DNA from 4 places in the Buttiauxella agrestis genome. Region 1 is predicted to be linked to each of the others. Evidence: predicted binding sites of a transcription regulator. Region 1 holds the regulator's gene; each other region holds the start of a gene.
What was found. Region 1 encodes CRP, which controls carbon source genes, mostly activating them, when cyclic AMP is high. Its sites were predicted from a motif close to ATGTGANNNNNNTCACAT; they were not measured.
Positions count from the first base shown of each region.

Region 1 (5,443 bases):
CTGGTTGGCGTAGTACCGATTGTCAACCTGGAGTGGATTCAAAAACTGGTGCGCGACACCAGCGAGCGCGGTCATTCCCGTGAAGCGGTAATGGATTCCGTCGTGCGTTCGATGGACGATTACATCAATTACATCACACCGCAATTTTCCCGCACGCATATCAACTTCCAGCGTGTACCGACGGTAGATACCTCTAACCCGTTTGCCGCACGCGGTATTCCATCTTTAGATGAAAGCTTTGTCGTGATTCATTTTCGCGGTCTGGATGATATCGATTTCCCGTATTTGCTCGCCATGCTGCAAGGCTCATTTATTTCCCACATCAATACATTGGTGGTGCCGGGCGGCAAGATGGGACTGGCAATGGAGTTGATCATGACGCCGTTAGTTAAGCGCCTGGCGGAAGGTCGGAATATCAATAATTAGGGCGGCTAAACACCGCCCTTTTACTTCACTCTAGCCTTCAATCACTTCGTAGCTATGGGTGATGTTTACGGCTTTTTCCAGCATCAACGCAACAGAGCAGTACTTCTCAGCAGACAAGTCTACAGCGCGTGAAACCGCATTATCTTTCAACTCTTTGCCTGTCACGATGAAATGCAGATTGATATGTGTGAACAGACGCGGGGCTTCTTCGCGGCGCTCAGAGGTCAGTTTCACTTCACAATCCGTCACGTTGTAGCGGCCTTTTTGCAAAATAGAAACCACGTCGATTGCGCTACAACCACCAGCGGACATCAGAACCATTTCCATCGGACTGGGTGCTTTATCGCCAGAATTACCGTCCATCAGAATCTGGTGTCCAGAAGCGGACTCCCCAAGGAAGGTTAACCCTTCAACCCACTTCACTCGTGCTTGCATGTTACTTCTCCCGTTGAAAAAATTGTCTTTCAGAGTACGCAGATTCAGCAAATCTGGCAATGGAAGGCGACCTGCGTCAAGCTGAAACGAGACAATAGGAGACACTTGTCAAAAGCTATGCTAAAACAATCCAGATGCTACATCGATACATTGACGTTATGCATGTATGCAGAGGACATCACTAATTACAGGCAGCAAGAATGACTTGCATGCCATCTCCCCAAGGTGGGGAATATTCTAATACTTGCAACGCCAGACAGGATGTTTAGCGTCCTGTCGTTGGTAGCCAGTTATAAAACAGAGGATAACCGCGCATGGTGCTTGGCAAACCGCAAACAGACCCGACTCTCGAATGGTTCTTGTCCCATTGCCACATTCATAAGTATCCATCGAAGAGCACACTGATTCACCAGGGTGAAAAGGCTGAGACGCTGTATTACATCGTCAAGGGTTCTGTGGCTGTTCTGATCAAAGATGAAGAGGGCAAGGAAATGATCCTCTCCTATCTGAATCAGGGCGATTTCATTGGCGAGTTAGGGCTGTTCGAAGAAGGTCAGGAACGTAGTGCCTGGGTTCGTGCTAAAAGTGCCTGCGAAGTGGCTGAAATTTCATATAAAAAATTCCGCCAGCTCATTCAGGTCAATCCAGACATTTTGATGCGCCTGTCTTCCCAGATGGCTCGCCGTCTGCAAGTGACATCTGAGAAAGTCGGTAACCTGGCATTCCTTGATGTGACTGGTCGTATCGCGCAGACACTGCTGAACCTGGCTAAACAGCCTGATGCAATGACCCACCCGGACGGTATGCAGATTAAAATTACCCGTCAGGAAATCGGTCAGATCGTGGGTTGCTCTCGCGAAACCGTTGGTCGTATCTTGAAAATGCTGGAAGATCAAAATCTGATCTCTGCTCACGGTAAAACGATCGTCGTTTACGGCACTCGTTAATCTCCGTCTCAAAAATGGCGTGTTGCTTCATAACACGCCTTTTTTGTCTCTAAAATCTAACCCCTGCGGTAAAAAGGGATTAAATAAGACTTATGTGGCGTCGGCTTATCTACCATCCTGAAGTTAACTACGCACTGCGGCAAACGCTGGTGCTGTGCCTTCCGGTGGCAGTAGGTTTGCTCTTTGGCAATCTCCAGTCCGGCCTGCTTTTCTCTTTAGTCCCTGCCTGCTGCAACATTGCAGGGCTTGATACCCCCCATAAACGCTTCTTCAAACGCCTGATCGTCGGCGGTAGTCTGTTTGCCGTCAGCAGTTTGATCATGCAGCTTTTGTTGCTTTATACCTCCGTGCCGTTGCCGGTGATATTGGCCGTGATGGCGCTATTGCTGGGCGTCACAGCCGAAATCAGCTCCCTGCACGCTCGTCTGCTTCCCGCCTCACTCATTGCCGCCATCTTTACACTCAGCATGGCCGGGAATATGCCCATCTGGAAGCCCATGCTGCTGTATGTCAGCGGTACAATTTGGTACGGCGTGTTTAACTGGTTTTGGTTCTGGATGTGGCGCGAGCAGCCACTGCGTGAATCATTAAGCCTGCTCTATCGCCAACTGGCAGAGTACTGCGAAGCCAAATACGGGATGCTCACGCAGCATACCGATCCTGAAAAAGCGCTGCCTCCGCTCCTGGAGCGGCAGCAAAAAGCCGTTGACCTGATCACGGTCTGCTACCAGCAATTGCACATGCTGGCGGCGAACCAGCAAAATGGCTACAAACGCTTGTTACGTGCGTTTCAGGTCGCTCTGGATTTACAAGAACACATTTCCGTCAGCCTTCACCAACCTGCCGAAGTGCAAAAACTGGTTGAGAAAAGCCACGCTGAAGCCGTGATTCGCTGGAACGCGCAGACCATTGCGGCGCGTTTACGTGTGCTGGCTGATGACATTCTTTATCATCGGTTCCCACAGCGTTTCACGATGGATAAACAGATTGATGCCCTCGAGAAAATCGCACGTCAAAATCCGGATAACCCGGTTGGGCAATTTTGTCATTACCACTTCAGTCGGATTGGCCGTGTTTTACGCACCCAGCGCCCGTTATATATCCGTGATTTGATGGAAGACCGGCAGCGTCGTTTGCCACTTTGGGCAGCACTGAAAAGCTATTTGTCTTTGAAATCCGCCGCGCTGCGTAACGCCGCCAGATTAGGTGTAATGCTGACCATCGCCAGTATTTTGGGGGGGTTTTTACATCTGCCCAAACCTTACTGGATTTTGATGACGGTAATGTTTGTGACGCAAAACGGCTATGGCGCGACCCGGGTGAGAATTCTTCACCGGTCGGCAGGCACGATTGCAGGTTTGGCGATAGCGGGCATCGCACTGCACTTCCACTTTCCGCAAGATATCGCGCTGGCCGCGATGTTGGTCATTACGCTGGTCAGCTATTTGTTCATTCGTAAGAGTTACGGCTGGGCGACAATTGGCTTTACCGTCACGGCGGTTTACACCCTGCAACTGATCACCCTCAGCGCCGAGCAGTACATCGTCCCGCGCTTAATAGATACGTTGCTCGGCTGCCTGATTGCCTTTGGTGGCATGGTATGGCTGTGGCCACAGTGGCAAAGTGGTTTGCTGCGCCAGAACGCCCACGATGCTCTGGAGCGCGATCAAGATGCGATTCGCCTGATTCTGAGCAGTGACCCGGAACCCACGCCGCTGGCGTATTCGCGAATGAGGGTCAACCAGGCGCACAATGCCTTATTCAACTCGCTCAACCAGGCGATGCAGGAACCTGGATTTAACTCGCACTATCTTGCCGATATGAAACTGTGGGTGACGCACAGCCAGTTTATCGTCGAACACATCAATGCGATGACCACGCTCGCCCGCGAGCACAACATGCTTACGCCGGATCTCGCCCAGCGTTATTTGCAATCGTGTGAAATTGCGCTGCAACGATGCCAGCAGCGGCTTCAATATGATGGGCCAGGGGAAACCAATGATGCGAATATTCTCGACCCGCTTGAAGGGCTTCCGAGCGGGCCGCTAAGTACCATGGAGCAACATTTACAGCGGGTGTTGGGCCACCTCAGCACCATGCATACCATTTCATCGGTTGCATGGCGCCAGCGGCCACATCACGGTATCTGGCTGAACCGCTTACGGCGCTCAAATTGACGGGCGATTAAGCGTTAACGACTTTTGCGACCGCTTTGGCAAAGCGCGACATACCGTCTTCGATATCAGCATCTTCAACAATTAACGCCGGGGCAAAACGCATGACGTCTGGCCCCGCGTTCAAGACCATCACGCCCGCTTCTGCCGCCGCATACAGGAACTCCCGAGCACGGCCTTTGTAGCGAGGTTTCAACTCAGCGCCAATCAATAGGCCCATGCCGCGAATGTCGCTGAACACGTCGTATTGCTCGTCGATTTGCTGCAAATGCTTAACGAATTGCTGGCGCTTCGTCGCAACACCTTTCAAAACCTCAGGCGTATTGATGATGTCAAACGCCGCACCCGCAACGGCACATGCCAGCGGGTTTCCGCCGTAGGTTGAACCATGAGTGCCAACATGGAACGCAGAAGCAATTTCCTGAGTAGTCAGCATGACGCTGACCGGGAAGCCACCGCCGAGTGCCTTCGCGCTGGTCAGAATGTCTGGCGTCACGCCGTAATGCATGTACGCAAACAACTCGCCGATACGCCCCATCCCGCACTGCACTTCATCGAATACCAGCAACGCTTTATGCTCATCGCACAACTCGCGCAAGCCTTGCAGGAATTCTGGGGTTGCCGCCGTTACACCGCCCTCGCCCTGAATCGGCTCGACCACGACCGCACAAGTATGGTCATCCATCACCGCTTTCACTGCATGCAAGTCGTTAAACGGCACATGAATAATATCGGCAGGCTTCGGGCCAAAGCCGTCAGAATACTTCGGCTGGCCGCCAACGGAAACGGTAAAAAGCGAACGGCCGTGGAAGGCATTATGGAAGGCAATAATTTTGGTTTTATACGGACTATGGTGCGTAGAAGCGTAGTAACGTGCCAGTTTAAAGGCGGTTTCGTTAGCTTCGGTACCAGAATTCATAAACAGTACGCGTTCAGCAAAAGTAGCATCAATCAGCTTACGGCCCAGGCGCAACGCGGGTTCATTGGTGAAAACGTTGCTGGTATGCCATAGCGTTTCGCCCTGACTTTTTAACGCTTCCACTAACGCTGGGTGGCAGTGGCCTAACGCCGTGACGGCAATCCCGCCGGCGAAATCAACGTACTCTTTACCTTGTTGATCCCAAACACGACTGCCTTTGCCTTTAACCGGGATAAACTCCGCCGGTGCATAAATCGGCAAAATCACTTCATCAAAAGTAGCGCGGGTAATTGCTGATTGTTCGGTTGCCATTAATTGCCATCCCATTTTTACGCAAGAACAGACATGAAAATATAATCATGAAATATGCATAAAAAATCATTATCTGGCAATAAAAAATCAACGATTAAGGAAATTGGCTAACAGCTGGTGCCCCTGCTCACTGAGAATACTTTCCGGGTGGAATTGCACCCCTTCCAGCTCAAGCTCGCGGTGACGGATCCCCATAATCTCTTGCTTATCCGTCCAGGCGGTCACGTCAA
Region 1 covers NZ_UIGI01000001.1:380,218-385,660, reverse strand. Annotated here, with positions in the region: gene DY231_RS01805 (phosphoribulokinase) at 1-426, shown strand, start outside; gene DY231_RS01800 (OsmC family protein) at 457-861, opposite strand; gene crp (cAMP-activated global transcriptional regulator CRP) at 1,176-1,808, shown strand; gene DY231_RS01785 (YccS/YhfK family putative transporter) at 1,901-3,985, shown strand; gene argD (bifunctional acetylornithine/succinyldiaminopimelate transaminase) at 3,993-5,213, opposite strand; gene pabA (aminodeoxychorismate synthase component 2) at 5,301-5,443, opposite strand, start outside.

Region 2 (5,443 bases), 2.2 Mb from region 1:
GGCGTGCAGTTTATTATTAACGGCATACTGGAAATAGTGACCCATTTCCCGGCAAATTAAGCGGTAAAAAGGGCGACGGTTTATTGCCGTCGCCCTCATTTCATCAATGGTTATGCTGTTCTTCTAAAGAAACCGGCCAGCGGCGGAAAATTAATACTGACCCAATCAGGGCGACCAGGGCAGGCACGGCTCCCACCATGCCAATGCTGGACATCTCAAAATGCAGGCTCACCTGGTTTCCGACTAATGCGCCCGCGCCAATCCCGATATTGAAAATCCCCGAGAATAAGGCCATCGAGACGTCGGTTGCATCCGGCGCCAGCGCCAGAACCTTCACCTGCATTCCGAGTGTGATAACCATAATAGCGATGCCCCAGAACAGGCACAGAATGGTTAAATTCACGGTACTTTGCGCAGACGGTAACAACAATGCCAGGCACAAAACCAACAGCCCGATGGAGCCGCTGACCAGTGTCGATGAATGTCGGTTGCCCAATTTGCCGAACATCACGCTGCCAATAATCCCGGCACCACCCAACACTAACAGCAGGAAAGTCGCCATATTGGCGCTCAAGCCCGCAACGTTTTGCACGAACGGTTCAATATAGCTGTAGGCGGTGTAATGCGCGGTGACGACCACAGCGACTAACGCATACAAGCTCACCAGCGCCGGGCGTTTGAACAGTTCAGGCACGCTTTTCAGCGAGCCCGAATGCTCGCTTGGCAATTTTGGCAGCAGCTTAATGACATAAAACAGTGTCAGGGCGGCGATTGCGCCAATGCCTAAGAAGGTAGTGCGCCAGCCGAAATATTGCCCCACCATGCGCCCGAGCGGCAAACCTAAGACCATCGCCAGCGCGGTTCCCGTGGCAATCAGGCTCATCGCCTGCGCCTTTTTACCGGCAGGAGCCATACGAATGGCCAGTGATACGGTAATCGACCAGAAAATTGCGTGGGCAAAGGCGATACCGATGCGGCTGATCACCAGGACGGTGAAATTCCAGGCGGCAAAAGAAACGACATGGCTGGCAATAAACAGGGCGAAAATGCAAATCAACAACCGCTTACGCTCGACCTTATTCGTCAGCAGCATAAACGGCAGCGACATCAGCGCGACGACCCATGCGTAAATCGTCAGCATGATCCCGACTTGTGGCGTTTGCATACCAAAACTATCGGCGATGTCAGAAAGCAAACCAACCGGAACAAATTCCGTGGTATTAAAAATAAAGGCGGCGACCGCCAGCGTAACGACGCGTAGCCACGCCGTTTTGCGTGATACGTTGCTTGTTGTCATAGATGGGTTTCGCGCTGATAAATGAAAGGTTTGGTGAGCAGGCGATCATAAAACCATCAATCCAGCCATACAACTGATTTTGTGATTTAACTCTCATTTTATTGTTCCGCGAATCGCGCAAGGCGTGGCATGGTAGATGTCATCAGGCCACACAGGAAGAAAAGACCATGCAGCAAATTGATTTTTATATGGTTGATGCGTTCACCGATACCACTTTCGGTGGCAACGCCGCGGCGGTATGTCCACTCACCGAATGGCTGCCAGATGAAACGTTACTGTCGATGACACGCCAGCATAACCAGTCGGAAACGGCATTTTTTATTACCACCGACAGCGGTTTTGAATTGCGCTGGTTCACCACGCAAGGGGAGATCAATCTTTGTGGCCACGCGACTCTGGCTTCGGCCCATGTGATTTTCGAGTACCTGAATTACCCGGAAACCACCATTCATTTTGAGACGCGTTTCGTTGGCCCGCTTACGGTTACGCGCAACGGCGACTGGTTGACGCTGGATTTCCCGGCATCGGGCAGTGAACCCGTTGAACCGCCGCAGTTGCTGCTGGACTCGCTCGGTATCAGCGAATACCAGGAAGTGCGGCTGGGGCGCACCTATACCGTGTTGCTCGCGAGCCAGGCGCAGGTTGAGGCGATTAATCCTGATTTTGATCTGATGCGTCAACTGGATCAAAAAGTGTGTATCACCGCGCCCGCGCAAACAGAAGGCTATGATTTTGTCAGCCGTTTCTTTTCTCCGAAGGCGGCGCTGACAGAAGACCCGGTTACCGGGTCGACTCACACCATGTTGATTCCGTACTGGGCAGAAAAGTTGGGTAAAACGCAGATGCTGGCGCGTCAGGTTTCCGAACGCGGCGGGGATATACGTTGCCAACTGGTGGGCGACAGGGTGTTAATGTCCGGCCAGGCGACCACCTATTTAGTCGGCAAAGTATTACTGCGCTAAGACGTTTGCTCAAGCAGCCCGATAAACGCATCAAGTTGTCGGGTTTTTGCCCCTCGTCGCCAGATAAGCCAGGTGTTGAGATAACGCCAGTCAGCAGGCAACGGCGATATCGACACCTGGTGGCTGCCGGGCATGCTTTCCAGCATGCTGCGCGGCATTAGCGCAATACCCGCTCCGGCAATCACGCACGCCAGCATTCCGTGATACGACTCCATCTCATGAATTTTGCCCGGCACCGAGTGGTGGGCGTGAAACCAGCTTTCAAAATGCCTGCGGTACGAACAGTTGGCGCGAAACGCATAAATGCTGACGCCGCTGACCTGGTTTGCATCCGTAATGGCGTCATGATCCGCCGGGGCGACAATCACCATTTCTTCTTCGTAAACCGCAATACCGTCAAGGGAAGGATGCAATATCGGGCCATCGACAAAGGCCGCCGATAGCCGCCCATCCAACACGCCATCAATCTGGTCGCCCGAAGGCCCGGTGGCAAGCGAGAGCTGAATTTTCGGGAAACGCTGATTAAACATCGCGAGCAAACCCGGAATCCGCACCGCTGCGGTGCTTTCCAGCGAACCTAGCGGCAGCGTTCCTTGTGGCTCGTCACCGGAAACCGCCATCCGCGCTTCATCAACCAAAGCCAGAATACGTTTGCTGTAGCTGAGAAAATTGTGCCCGGCTGGGGCGAGGCGCAAACGCTGGTTTTCGCGAATAAACAACTCAACACCGAGATCGGCCTCAAGCTGTTTAATGCGCGTGGTGAGATTGGACGGCACCCGGTGAACCTTCGCCGCTGCCGCGCTGATGCTGCCGGTTTCCGCTACCGCATTAAACATTTCAAGCTGCGTGAGATCCATAAACCTTTCTCGATACGTGAATGACTCGCTCATTATTATTCATTTTTCATGATTGTCACGCAGGTTTAAGGTATGGGCATAACGCGAACACAGGAGCAACCATGAACCATCACGCTATTTCAATGAACCCGGCCACCGGCGAGCAGCTTTCCGCCATACCGCTTGAAACGACCGAGCAGCTCGATACCGCGCTGGCGGGGAATCACGCGGCATTTAACGTCTGGCGGAATGTGCCGCTGGCTCTGCGGGCGGATAAATTACGCCACCTGGGCGCGGCGTTGCGTCAGCACGCTGAAACGCTGGCGCAAATGATCACCGCAGAAATGGGTAAGCCGATTACCCAGGCTCGTGCGGAAGTGGCGAAAACAGCAAATTTGTGTGACTGGTATGCAGAACACGGGCCAGCCATGCTGGTAACCGAAGGCACTCTGGTGGAAAACCATCAGGCGGTGATTGAATACCGGCCATTGGGGGCGATTCTGGCTGTGATGCCCTGGAACTTCCCGCTTTGGCAAGTGCTGCGCGGTGCGGTGCCGATTCTGTTGGCGGGGAACAGTTACGTTCTCAAACATGCGCCAAACGTCATGGGATGCGCGTTACTGATTAAACAAATGTTCGCCGAAGCGGGATTTCCGCAGGGCGTGTTTGAAGTGATTAATGTCACGCCTGAAGGGGTGAGCCATGCGATTAATGATGCGCGAATTGCGGCTGTCACCGTGACGGGTAGCGGGCGTGCGGGGGCGGCGATTGGGGCGCAGGCAGGTGCTGCATTGAAAAAATGCGTGCTGGAACTCGGCGGTTCAGACCCGTTTATCGTGCTCAATGACGCTGATATTAATGAGGCAGTGAAGGCGGCAGTTGCGGGGCGATTCCAGAACACCGGGCAAGTCTGCGCGGCTGCGAAACGCTTCATTATCGAAGAAGGGATTGCGGACACATTCACCGAGGAGTTTGTTGCAGCCGTTCAGGCGCTGCAAATCGGCGATCCCACTATGGATACAACCACTATCGGCCCGATGGCGCGTTACGATCTGCGTGATGAGTTGCATAAACAGGTGACAACGTCACTTGAGCAAGGGGCGACATTACTGCTCGGCGGCGAGAAAATGGCAGGCACGGGCAACTACTACGCGCCAACCGTTTTAGCGAATGTCACGCCTGATATGGTGGCATTTCGTGAAGAGTTGTTTGGTCCGGTGGCGGCTATTACCCGAGCGCGTAATGCGGAACATGCCCTGGAACTGGCAAATGACAGTGACTTCGGCCTTTCAGCCACGTTATTCACCTCTGATACTCATCTTGCCGATGACTTTGCGGCGCGTCTTGAATGCGGTGGCGTGTTTATCAATGGCTATAGCGCCAGCGATCCACGTGTGGCGTTTGGCGGCGTGAAGAAAAGTGGCTTCGGGCGTGAGCTTTCGCATTTTGGCCTGCATGAGTTTTGTAATGTGCAGACAGTATGGAAAGACCGCCGCTAGTTGCTGATATACTGGCGGGCGTAAAATACCCGCCAATCAGGAGTTTGCAGTGCCAGGTCTGTTAGATAATCAATTGCTGGAAGATATTCTCGCCCAGGTTCGCCCGCTTATTGGCCGCGGTAAAGTGGCTGATTACATTCCAGCTCTGGCAGAAATTCCCGGCAACAAACTGGGGATTTCAGTGTGTACCGTCGAGGGTGAAGTTTTTAGCGCAGGGGATGCGAAGGAACGTTTCTCGATACAGTCCATTTCGAAAGTGCTGAGTCTCACGCTTGCCATGGGGCGTTACGATGAACATGAAATCTGGCAGCGCGTGGGGAAAGAGCCTTCGGGACAACCGTTTAACTCTTTGCTCCAGCTAGAAATTGAACAAGGCAAACCGCGCAACCCGTTTATCAATGCGGGCGCGTTAGTGGTGTGCGATATGTTGCAGACTCGCCTGAGTGCGCCGAAACAGCGCATGCTGGAAGTGGTGCGCGCGTTGGCGGAACAACCCGATCTGGCTTACGACGGCAGAGTCGCGAAATCTGAGTTTGAACATTCGGCGCGTAATGCCGCGATTGCCTGGCTGATGAAATCCTTCGGTAATTTTGATAACGACGTGATTACCGTGTTGCACAACTACTTCCATTATTGCGCGCTGAAAATGAGCTGCCTGGAGCTGGCGAAAACGTTTCTGTTTCTGGCAAATCAGGGGCGGGCATTGCATCTTGATGAACCGATTATCACCGCACAGCAAGCGCGGCAGATTAACGCGTTGATGGTGACGAGCGGCATGTATGACGGTGCGGGTGAATTTGCGTATCGGGTAGGGATGCCGGGGAAATCCGGTGTTGGCGGCGGGATCAT
Region 2 covers NZ_UIGI01000001.1:2,572,299-2,577,741, reverse strand. Annotated here, with positions in the region: gene DY231_RS12385 (MarC family NAAT transporter) at 1-60, shown strand, start outside; gene DY231_RS12380 (sugar transporter) at 104-1,297, opposite strand; gene DY231_RS12375 (PhzF family phenazine biosynthesis protein) at 1,465-2,259, shown strand; gene ptrR (putrescine utilization regulator PtrR) at 2,256-3,116, opposite strand; gene sad (succinate-semialdehyde dehydrogenase) at 3,218-4,594, shown strand; gene glsB (glutaminase B) at 4,644-5,443, shown strand, end outside.
Region 2: DY231_RS12375 (PhzF family phenazine biosynthesis protein) is a predicted target of CRP. The motif match lies at 1,377-1,394, and genes of this name have one in related genera.

Region 3 (5,443 bases), 2.7 Mb from region 1:
GATCCAAAAGTACTACCGATTGTGTTAACAGAGCAGATGAAACAGTTCCAGTCTGCACCAGAAACAGATGCTAACGTCATGGAACAAGCCATGCAGCACCGCTCCGGGATGCCGATTGAAGTGAACGCGTACGGTATTGCCAGCAACGAGATTTAATTGTTTTGAGATGCAAAAAGGCCCTGTTTTTTAACAGGGCCTTTTTTTATGAAACTCATTTTTCCGTGAGTCTTATTTATAAATTACCGCAGTACCGTGCAATGTATTCGGACCGGTTACTGAAGTAATACGGAATGAACTCGCACCCATTTCTTCAGCTTTCTGAGCCAGTTGGTCTTCAAGAGAACCCAGGTTAGTCCCGGCGGTTGCAGTGATAGTGCCTACTTTCTGCTGGCCTGCTGGCGTTGCCTGAACTTCAACAGCCGCGAAGCTTGCAAAAGAGATTGAGCTAAGAACAACAGCAGCGATAAGAGTTTTTACGTTTTTCATGATTTTTGACCTTAAGCAGATGATTTGTAAGCCCGTTAAATTTATTTACTTAACGTTCGATAAGTAAATCATAAACGTGATCTGCGTCACACGTCAAATTATTTTTATAACGACCGTTAATTATTTTATTAATGACTTATTTTTCATACAGATAGCCATGATTTATTTTTGGACAAACTAGCACTAGAACCCATGAGATATTATTTTTATAATGATCGCTCATAAAATAGAAAAGGTTAAAACGGCTAATTATGTCTACCGACACCTGCGATACCAAAAAAAGCCGTGGCCGACCAAAAGTGTTCGACAAAGAATCCGCACTCGATAAGGCCATGGTTTTGTTCTGGCAACACGGCTACGAAGCCACTTCAATGGCACATCTGGTTGAAGCAACAGGGGCAAAAGCCCCAACGTTATATGCCGAATTCACCAATAAAGAAGGTTTGTTCAAGGCTGTCTTAGACCGTTACCTTGCTCGTGTGACGAAACTGCGAGAGACCTGCCTGCGTTGTGACAATCGAACGCTTGAAGAGGCGCTTGAGGATTATCTTTATCTGGTGGCGAAACTGTTTACCGATAAAGAAACCCCAACGGGGTGCTTTATGATTTGTACTTCGTCCGTTCTGGCAGTCTCTTCGCACGATATCTCTGAAATGATCAAGGCTCGTCAGTCTCTGCTCGAAGCCACGCTGCTTAAATTCCTCGAGCAACACCAGCAGAAAGGTGAAATCCCGGCCACAACATACGTTGGAAATTTGGCTAGATACCTGTGTTGTATTGTTCAGGGCATGTCAGTCAGCGCACGGGAAGACGCGAGCCACGAGGAATTAATGCAGATCGTCAACACGACACTTCGCTTGTTACCGGAGCTGAAAAAAATCTAACCCTCGGCGGCGCCTGCCGCCCTTTTCAGCAATAGAAAAAGACCCTGTTTTTCAACAGGGCCTTTCTTATGGAGAGAATTTTTACTTAGAGGGCACAGGCTTATTTATAAATTACCGCAGTACCGTGCAATGTATTTGGGCCAGTGACTGAAGTAATGCGGAATGAACTTGCGCCCATTGCTTCAGCTTTCTGCGCCAGTTGGTCTTCCAGAGAACCCAGGTTAGTCCCGGCGGATGCGCTGATAGTCCCTACTTTCTGCTCGCCTGCTGGAGCAGCCTGAACTTCAACAGCTGCGAAGCTTGCAAAAGAAATTGAACTAAGAACAACAGCAGCAATAAGAGTTTTTACGTTTTTCATGATAGTTACCTTGAAATAATTATTTATAAGGCCGTTAAATTTATTTACTTAACGTTCGATAACTAAATCATAATCGTGATCTGCATCACACGTCAAATTATTTTTATAACGACCGTTAATTATTTTATAAAAGCTCTTATTTTCATAAGCATAGGAATTAATTATTTTTTCACTCTTCCCTATAGCTACTGCGTGATATTATTTTTATAATGATCGTTCAATAAACAGACAAAGGTTAAACGGCGCATATGTCATCTGATACGACTTGCATTAAAAAAAGCCGGGGCCGACCGAAGGTGTTTGACAGGGAAGCAGCACTCGACAAGGCTATGGCTTTGTTCTGGCAACACGGTTATGAGGCCACTTCATTGGCGCATCTGGTTGAAGCGACGGGCGCAAAAGCTCCGACGCTGTACGCAGAGTTCACCAACAAAGAAGGGTTATTCAAGGCCGTTCTGGATCGCTATATCGAACGTTTCTCGCAAATGCGTGAGAATTGCCTGTTCTGCGAAGAACGCACGCTCGAACAAGCACTGGAAGATTATTTTTCGCTGATTGCGAAGCTCTTTACTGAGAAAGACACCCCAACAGGTTGCTTTATCATCTGTACCTCCTCCGTGCTGGCAGCGTCTTCGGAAGATATCGCGGCAGTGATAAAAACGCGCCAGTCGATGCAGGAAGAAACACTGGTGCGTTTTCTGGCAAAGCGCCAGGAACAAGGCGAAATGCCTGCGACCAGTTGTATCCGTAAACTGGCTAAGTACCTGTGCTGTATTATTCAGGGGATGTCTGTGAGCGCGCGCGAAAACGCCAGCTATGAAGAGCTGATGCAAATCGTGAATACGACGATGCGGCTGATGCCAGAACTTAAAAAAATCTAATACAGGGCGGCGTTTGCCGCCCTACTCTTTTAACGCACTCGCCCTTGACTCCAGTACGCCATAAAGTTGATTGCATCATGGTTCACGCCACATTCACCAATCAAATGGCGGCGCAGGAGTTTCACCACTGTGGATTCTGCCGCGACCCAGCCATAAAAATCATTGCTGCCCGTGGTCGCTTTATCCCACAACAGTTCGCCTTCCGCTTCTTCATTAAGTGCTTCCGTCACGCCTGCTGCTTCAGGTACCTGCACATTTTCTCTCACAGATTTAAGCAGGCATTCTCCATGCGAGGCATTCGCTGGTTTACGCGCTAACCAGTGAATTTTCGCGAAGCTGAACTCGCTCAAATCGACACAGTCGCCTTCGTCTGGCACTTCAAAAAATGCCTGAATTTGTGGCGGGTTCTGCCCCGCAGCCAGCAATTCAAGAATACCTTTCGCCGCGGCCAATGCCGTTTCGTCGGCGATGATTAGCCCATGGCGTAAACCGCTCGGCGGAGTCCATTCGTATCCACCGCTGTCTTGAGCATATTCGGCATTAGGCGCAACGATTTGAATCTGGTCGCCAGGCTGGGAGTTAATTGCCCAGGCTGATGCCGGGCCTTCCGTACCGTGGCTGACAAATTCAACGGTGACTTCCTGGCGCTCGCGATCAACCTTGCGCAAGGTATAAGTGCGCACCACGGGTCGCTTTTCCCTGGGCAATTGTTGCAGCAACTGATACCACTCACCTTGATTAGGCAGAGCCGGAATGGAGCCATCTTCAGAGGGAAATAACATTTTGATTCGCTGATCGGGCGAGTCACATTTCATATGTGCAACGTCCGGGCCGCCGAAAACCAGACTTAATAGCGAAGGTGAAACTTGCGATTTATGCACTAGCTGGACATTAAACAAGCGATACCCTTGCACTCCTGCCATTTCGACTCCTTTGCCGCTTCAGGCCTACATCCAGAAAAAGTAAACCACATAAATCATGTGATTATTCATAAGATTAATTTAAGAAATACTATCAATTGAGATTGATAATGAGAACCGTTATCGGCAAAATTCAGTCCGTTCTTATTTCAAAATATTTTCAAATGTTAATCTTTTCCATCTAAGGAATGATGATGATGCATAAAAATGCACGCTGGGTGCTTAACCCGCTGCTACTGGCTATGATGGCTCCGGCTTTTGCGCAGCAAACTTCAGAAGAAGATATTCTGGTTTCTGCGAACCGTATGCACCGTACCGTGGCAGAAATGGCGCAGACGACCTGGGTTATCGAAGGAACTGAACTCGAACAACAAATCCAGGGTGGCAAGGAGCTGAAAGATGCACTTGCACAGTTAATTCCAGGGCTTGATGTCAGCAGTCAAAGCCGCACCAACTACGGCATGAACATGCGCGGCCGCTCTATCGTGGTGTTGGTAGATGGTGTTCGTCTGAATTCTTCCCGTACCGATAGCCGCCAGCTTGATTCCATTGACCCGTTCAACATCGAGCATATTGAAGTGATTTCCGGCGCGACCTCTTTGTACGGCGGCGGCAGTACCGGTGGTTTGATTAACATTGTCACCAAAAAAGGCCAGCCTGAAACCCAGATGGAATTTGAATCGGGTATTAAATCAGGCTTTAACAGCAGCAAAGATCACGATGAGCGTATCGCAGGGGCTATTTCTGGCGGCAACGAACATGCGTCCGGCCGAATGTCGGTGGCCTATCAGAAGTTCGGTGGCTGGTTCGATGGCAATGGCGACCAGACTCTGCTTGATAACACGCAAACCGGCTTGCAGTATTCTGACCGTCTGGATGTGATGGGAACAGGCACGCTCAATATTGATGAAACTCAGCAATTACAGTTAGTGACGCAATATTACAAGAGCCAGGGCGATGATGATTACGGATTAGACCTGGGCGAAAACTTCTCGGCTGTTACCGGAAATGGTAATGCTTACGTCAGCGACCAGCTCAATTCAGACCGTATTCCAGGCACCGAGCGCCATCTGATTAGCCTGCAATATTCCAACAGCGATTTCCTCGGCCAGGAGCTGGTTGGGCAGATTTATTATCGTGATGAATCCCTGACGTTCTATCCGTTCCCGACCCTGACGCGTGGCGCAGTCACCAGTTTCTCGGCCTCGCAGCAAGATACCGATCAGTACGGCGCAAAACTCGCACTGACCAGCCAGCCCGTTGATGGCTGGCAAATTACCTACGGTGTGGATGCCGATCACGAAAGCTTTACCTCAAACCAGAAATTCTTTGATTTAGCCAAAGCGAATGCCTCAGGTGGATTGAACAACCAAAGCATTTACACCACCGGGCGCTACCCTGGCTACAGCATTACTAATTTCGCGCCATTCGCGCAAACCAGCTATGACATCACCGACATGTTTACGCTAAGCGGCGGCGTCCGTTACCAGTGGACTGAAAATAAAGTTGATGATTTTGTTGGCTTTACTCAGCAGCAAGGCATTGCAAATGGTATAGCTCAATCAGCGGATTTTATCCCTGGCGGCACGACTGATTACGACAATGCGTTGTTCAATGCTGGCGTGTTAATGCACATCACTGAGCGCCAGCAAGCATGGTTTAACTTCTCGCAAGGCGTTGAATTACCTGACCCAGGCAAATATTACGGTAACGGGACTTACCGCCTGGTCAACGGCCATTATCAACTGGTGAACAGCGTGAACGTTGCACAGTCAAAACTTCAGGGGATCAAGGTCGATTCTTATGAATTGGGCTGGCGCTATTCGGGTGATAGCCTGCGCACTCAGATTGCGGCGTACTACTCACTATCTGACAAATCTATCTCCATCAACCGTGCAGATATGACCATCAATG
Region 3 covers NZ_UIGI01000001.1:3,076,465-3,081,907, forward strand. Annotated here, with positions in the region: gene ldtC (L,D-transpeptidase LdtC) at 1-156, shown strand, start outside; gene bhsA (multiple stress resistance protein BhsA) at 229-486, opposite strand; gene DY231_RS14665 (TetR/AcrR family transcriptional regulator) at 738-1,370, shown strand; gene bhsA (multiple stress resistance protein BhsA) at 1,471-1,728, opposite strand; gene DY231_RS14675 (TetR/AcrR family transcriptional regulator) at 1,977-2,609, shown strand; gene DY231_RS14680 (siderophore-interacting protein) at 2,639-3,532, opposite strand; gene iutA (ferric aerobactin receptor IutA) at 3,727-5,443, shown strand, end outside.
Region 3: bhsA (multiple stress resistance protein BhsA) is a predicted target of CRP. The motif match lies at 1,802-1,819, and genes of this name have one in related genera.

Region 4 (5,443 bases), 1.2 Mb from region 1:
CAACCGGCCTGGAAAGAGATGACGTTAACGCTACCGGCGGGTGAAAAACGCCGTTTAGTTGTAGACGGGAAAGTGCAGGATTTCTGGAAGATTTAAGTTGTAACCCTCACCCCGACCCTCTCCCTCAGGGAGAGGGTGAAAACCGTCAGTTCCCTCTCCTGGGGAGAGGGCTAGGGTGAGGGCGTTCTAAGCTAAAACTTAGTTATCAATACCTTTACTGCGCAGGTAATCTTCATAGCCGCCGGTAAAGTCAACCACGCGCTCTGGCGTAATTTCAATTACACGGGTGGCCAGCGAGCTCACAAACTCACGGTCGTGAGACACGAAGATCAGCGTGCCTGGGTACATTTCCAGCGCCATGTTCAGCGATTCAATGGATTCCATATCCAGGTGGTTGGTGGGTTCGTCCATGACCAGAACGTTCGGACGTTCCATCATCAATTTACCAAACAACATACGGCCTTTCTCACCACCGGACAGCACCTTCGCAGGCTTTTTGATATCGTCCTGGCTGAACAACAGACGGCCCAGGATGCTGCGCACCGCTTGTTCGTCGTCACCTTCTTGCATCCACTGGCTCATCCAGTCGAACACGGTCAGGTCATTTTCAAATTCGTATTCGTGATCCTGCGCGTAATAGCCGATTTGCACATTCTCAGACCACTTAACTGTACCTGCGTCTGGAGCCAGTTCGGCGACCAGCGTTTTAAGCAGAGTGGTTTTACCCACGCCGTTGGTACCCAGAATGGCGAGTTTCTCACCCACTTCCAGCAGCATGTTAACGCCTTTGAACAGCGGGCCGTTGTCAAAACCTTTCGCCAGTGATTCCACTTCAAGCGCGTTACGGAACAGTTTCTTGTCCTGCTCGAAGCGAATGAACGGGTTCTGACGGCTGGAGGCTTTAACTTCGTCGAGTTTGATTTTATCAATCTGACGCGCACGAGAAGTCGCCTGGCGAGATTTAGATGCGTTGGCACTAAAGCGGCTGACGAAGGATTGCAGGTCAGCAATCTGCGCTTTTTTCTTCGCGTTATCAGACAGCAGGCGTTCACGCACTTGTGTTGCCGCCGTCATGTATTCGTCGTAGTTGCCTGGATAAACGCGCAGTTCGCCGTAGTCCAGGTCAGCCATGTGCGTACAAACCATGTTCAGGAAGTGACGGTCGTGCGAAATAATAACCATGGTGCTGTTACGTTCGTTAAGCACCGTTTCCAGCCAACGAATGGTGTCGATGTCGAGGTTGTTCGTCGGTTCATCGAGCAGCAGGATATCCGGGTTTGAGAACAGCGCCTGCGCCAGAAGCACACGCAGTTTCCAGCCTGGAGCGACTTCGCTCATCGGGCCGTAATGCTGTTCAACAGGGATGCCTACGCCAAGCAGTAATTCACCGGCACGCGCTTCGGCGGTGTAACCGTCCATTTCGCCGTAGAGAACTTCCAGATCGGCAACTTTATAGCCGTCTTCTTCGCTCATCTCTGGCAGCGCATAAATGCGGTCGCGCTCTTCTTTTACTTCCCACAGTTCGGCATGGCCCATGATGACCGTATCGAGAACGGTGAACTTTTCAAAGGCGAACTGATCCTGACGCAATTTACCGATGCGTTCGTTAGGATCGAGTGAAACGTTACCCAGCGTTGGCTCTAAATCGCCACCGAGGATCTTCATAAAGGTAGACTTGCCGCTACCGTTGGCGCCGATCAAGCCGTAACGGTTGCCGCCGCCAAATTTGACAGAAATATTTTCAAACAACGGCTTACTGCCGAACTGCATTGTGACGTTACTGGAAACTAGCACAGAGATGTCCTGATAAAATTGTAATATGTGAGATCGGGCACATTATGCCATAACTCAACGTGTAGATCGCTCTGCTTGTGCGCTGGTGATAAAATAATCAAAGTGCAAAAAAGTGTGATTTAATCCACATCTGATTTCCCTGTCTGGCGGAATGCACATATAATGCGCGCTCAAATCGCTCCGTTTCTTCACTAACTAGCCTGCATGGCCAGAAATACTTCACATAACATGAATATGAAACTACGCACAATTTTACTGGCATTTGTGGCTGTCGTGTCTTTCAGTAAGACAGCTTCTGCCGTGACCTATCCTCTGCCAACCGATGGCAGCCGTCTGATTGGTCAAAACCAGGTTGTTACTGTCCCTGAAGGTAGCACTGCACCGCTGGAAGAGTATGCGGCGCGTTACCAGATGGGTCTTTCCAACATGCTGGAAGCGAACCCTGGTGTGGACCCTTATCTGCCAAAGCCGGGCACCATCCTGAACATTCCTCAGCAGTTAATTCTGCCGGATACCGTTCATGAAGGTATCGTGATTAACAGTGCTGAAATGCGCCTTTACTACTACCCGGCTGGCACCAACACCGTCATCGTGTTGCCAATCGGTATCGGCCAGTTGGGTAAAGATACTCCGCTGAACTGGACCACTAAGGTAGAACGTAAGAAAGCAGGCCCGACCTGGACACCAACGGCGAAAATGCACGCAGAATATATTGCTGCCGGTACGCCGCTGCCAGCTGTTGTTCCAGCCGGTCCAGATAACCCAATGGGTCTGTACGCGCTGTACATTGGCCGTCTGTATGCGATTCACGGTACTAACGCCAACTTTGGTATCGGTCTGCGTGTGAGCCACGGTTGTGTGCGTCTGCGTAACGAAGACATCAAATTCCTGTTCGAGAAAGTGCCAGTCGGTACGCGCGTTCAGTTCATCAACGAACCGGTGAAAGCCACCGTTGAGCCTGATGGCACGCGCTATGTAGAAGTACATAACCCACTGTCCACGACTGAAGAGCAGTTCAACTCAACTGAGATCGTGCCAATCGCGCTGAAAAGCAACGTGACTGCCATTACCGCTCAGCCAGACGTTGACAGCACCGTGCTGGATCAGGCGATTCTGAACCGTTCCGGTATGCCGGTACGTTTGAACTAATCGAACCTTTCGAGCATAACTAAGCGACCTACGGGTCGCTTTTTTTATGCCTGCAAAATGGGATTTGGCAGATTGCCCAAAACATTCTGGAACGTTCCAATTTGGAATATTTGGTATGCTCATAATTCATGATGTGATCGGTAGCACATTTTCAGCTTTAATTGTATGATGAATGCGTTTCTTAAAGGGTCATCACCATGCGTAATTCGCTCACCGTAATTTGGCAGTACCTGCGTTCATTTGTATTAATTTACATATGCTTATATGTGGGCATTGCTATTGCATCGCTGTTGCCGATCACTATTCCCGGCAGCATTATTGGCATGTTAATTCTGTTTGTTTTGCTGTCTCTGCAAATCCTGCCAGCGAAATGGGTTAAACCAAGTTGCCACCTGCTGATTCGTTATATGGCGCTGCTCTTTGTACCGATTGGTGTGGGCGTCATGCAGTATGTTGATGTGATAAAACAGCAATTTGGCCCGGTGGTTGTCTCCTGCTTTATCAGTACCTTAGTGGTATTAGTTATCGTGAGCTGGAGTTCTCATTTGGTACATGGCGAACGTAAAGTCGTGGGTGAAAGCGAGGGTGAAACAAAATGATGCATCATATCTGGTGGTCTTTGCCTTTAACGCTGGTGACCTTCTTTCTCGCTCGCCAAATCGGAATGCGTTATAAGTCGCCGCTGCTGAACCCGTTACTGGTTTCGATGATTGTTATCATCCCCATTCTGGTGTTTACCGGTACGCCCTATGATCACTATTTCGCTGGCAGTAAAGTGCTGAACGATTTGCTGCAACCGGCGGTAGTTGCCCTCGCGTTCCCACTGTATGAACAGCTTCACCAGATTCGTGCACGCTGGAAATCCATTATCACCATCTGTTTTATTGGCAGCATGGTCGCGATGATTACCGGTACATCGGTTGCATTATTAATGGGTGCCACACCACAAATCGCCGCGTCAATCTTGCCTAAGTCTGTCACCACACCGATTGCCATGGCGGTGGGCGGCAGTATCGGCGGCATCCCGGCAATTAGCGCCGTCTGCGTGATTTTTGTGGGGATTCTGGGCGCGGTGTTTGGTCACAGCATTCTGAATCTGATGGGTATCAAAACCAAAGCGTCGCGCGGCCTGTCGATGGGTGCTGCCTCTCACGCCCTTGGGACTGCGCGTTGTGCTGAACTGGATTTTCAGGAAGGCGCATTCAGCTCACTGGCGCTGGTGATTTGCGGCATTATTACGTCGCTGGTTGCCCCATTCTTATTCCCGGTGATTTTGGCTGTGTTTGGTTAAAACTTGCGAGAGATCGCGCAATTTCATTCTTTATTTCATAAGTTGCATTTGTAATTAGAGAAAGATCACATATAAAGCCCATACAGAACCGTAAACTACGATTCAATTACTTGTTATGAGGCTACGATCCATGCGCTCACGTTTTCAGGCTGCTCTCGCACAACTCCCGGCTTCACTGCAAGCCGCTTTGCAACCCTTGATTGCTGATGCCCACTTCCCGGCGATGTTTAGCGCCGCGGAAGTGGAATCACTGAAAGCCCAGACCGGGCTTGATGATGATGCGCTGGCATTTGCTTTGCTGCCGCTTGCCGCAGCCTGTGCCCGCGCGGATTTGTCGCAGTTCTATGTGGGTGCGGTAGCGCGTGGCGTCAGCGGAAATCTCTATTTCGGCGGCAACATGGAGTTTCTTGGCTCCACCATGCAGCAAACCGTTCATGCCGAGCAAAGTGCAATTACCCATGCGTGGATGCGTGGCGAAAAAGCCCTCGCCGCGATTACCGTCAACTACACGCCGTGTGGCCATTGCCGCCAGTTTATGAATGAACTGAACAGCGGCGTGGCATTGCGTATTAATCTTCCAGGTCGCAAGCCTGCCACTCTTGGCGACTATCTGCCAGATGCATTTGGTCCGCGTGATTTAGAAATCAAAACGTTGCTGCTGGATGAAATGGATCATGGCTTTACGCTGCAAGGCGATGAACTCAGCCATGCCGCCATCACGGCCGCAAACCGTAGCCATGCGCCTTACAGCAATGCACCTTCTGGTGTCGCGCTGGAAATGCGCGATGGGACGATTTTCACCGGCAGTTATGCCGAAAACGCCGCATTCAACCCTTCCCTGCCGCCTCTGCAAGCCGCGCTGAATCTGTTGAGCCTTTCTGGCTACGATTACAATGATATCCAGCGTGCGATTCTGGCTGAAAAAGCCGAAGCGCCATTGACACAATGGGATGCGACAGCCGCCACGTTAAAAGCGTTGGGTTGTATGAATATCGACCGCGCACTGTTGAATTGATGAAAACAATGCGGGCGCGAGAGCGCTCGCATTGGCGATTTTTAGTCCAACCAATTCCGCGAATCTTGCTCTTCACCACCAGGTAAAGTAGCCTTGGATAAAATTCCATCCCTTTATTGAGCCGCAAGTCCATGTTGAAGCGCTTGTTTTATAGCCTGTTGGTGATAATCGGCTTGGCTGTGGTGGCTGCGCTT
Region 4 covers NZ_UIGI01000001.1:1,533,554-1,538,996, reverse strand. Annotated here, with positions in the region: gene DY231_RS07325 (glycoside hydrolase family 31 protein) at 1-96, shown strand, start outside; gene DY231_RS07320 (ABC-F family ATPase) at 199-1,794, opposite strand; gene ldtB (L,D-transpeptidase) at 2,023-2,943, shown strand; gene DY231_RS07310 (CidA/LrgA family protein) at 3,141-3,542, shown strand; gene DY231_RS07305 (CidB/LrgB family autolysis modulator) at 3,539-4,234, shown strand; gene cdd (cytidine deaminase) at 4,365-5,249, shown strand; gene sanA (outer membrane permeability protein SanA) at 5,381-5,443, shown strand, end outside.
Region 4: cdd (cytidine deaminase) is a predicted target of CRP. The motif match lies at 4,288-4,305, and genes of this name have one in related genera.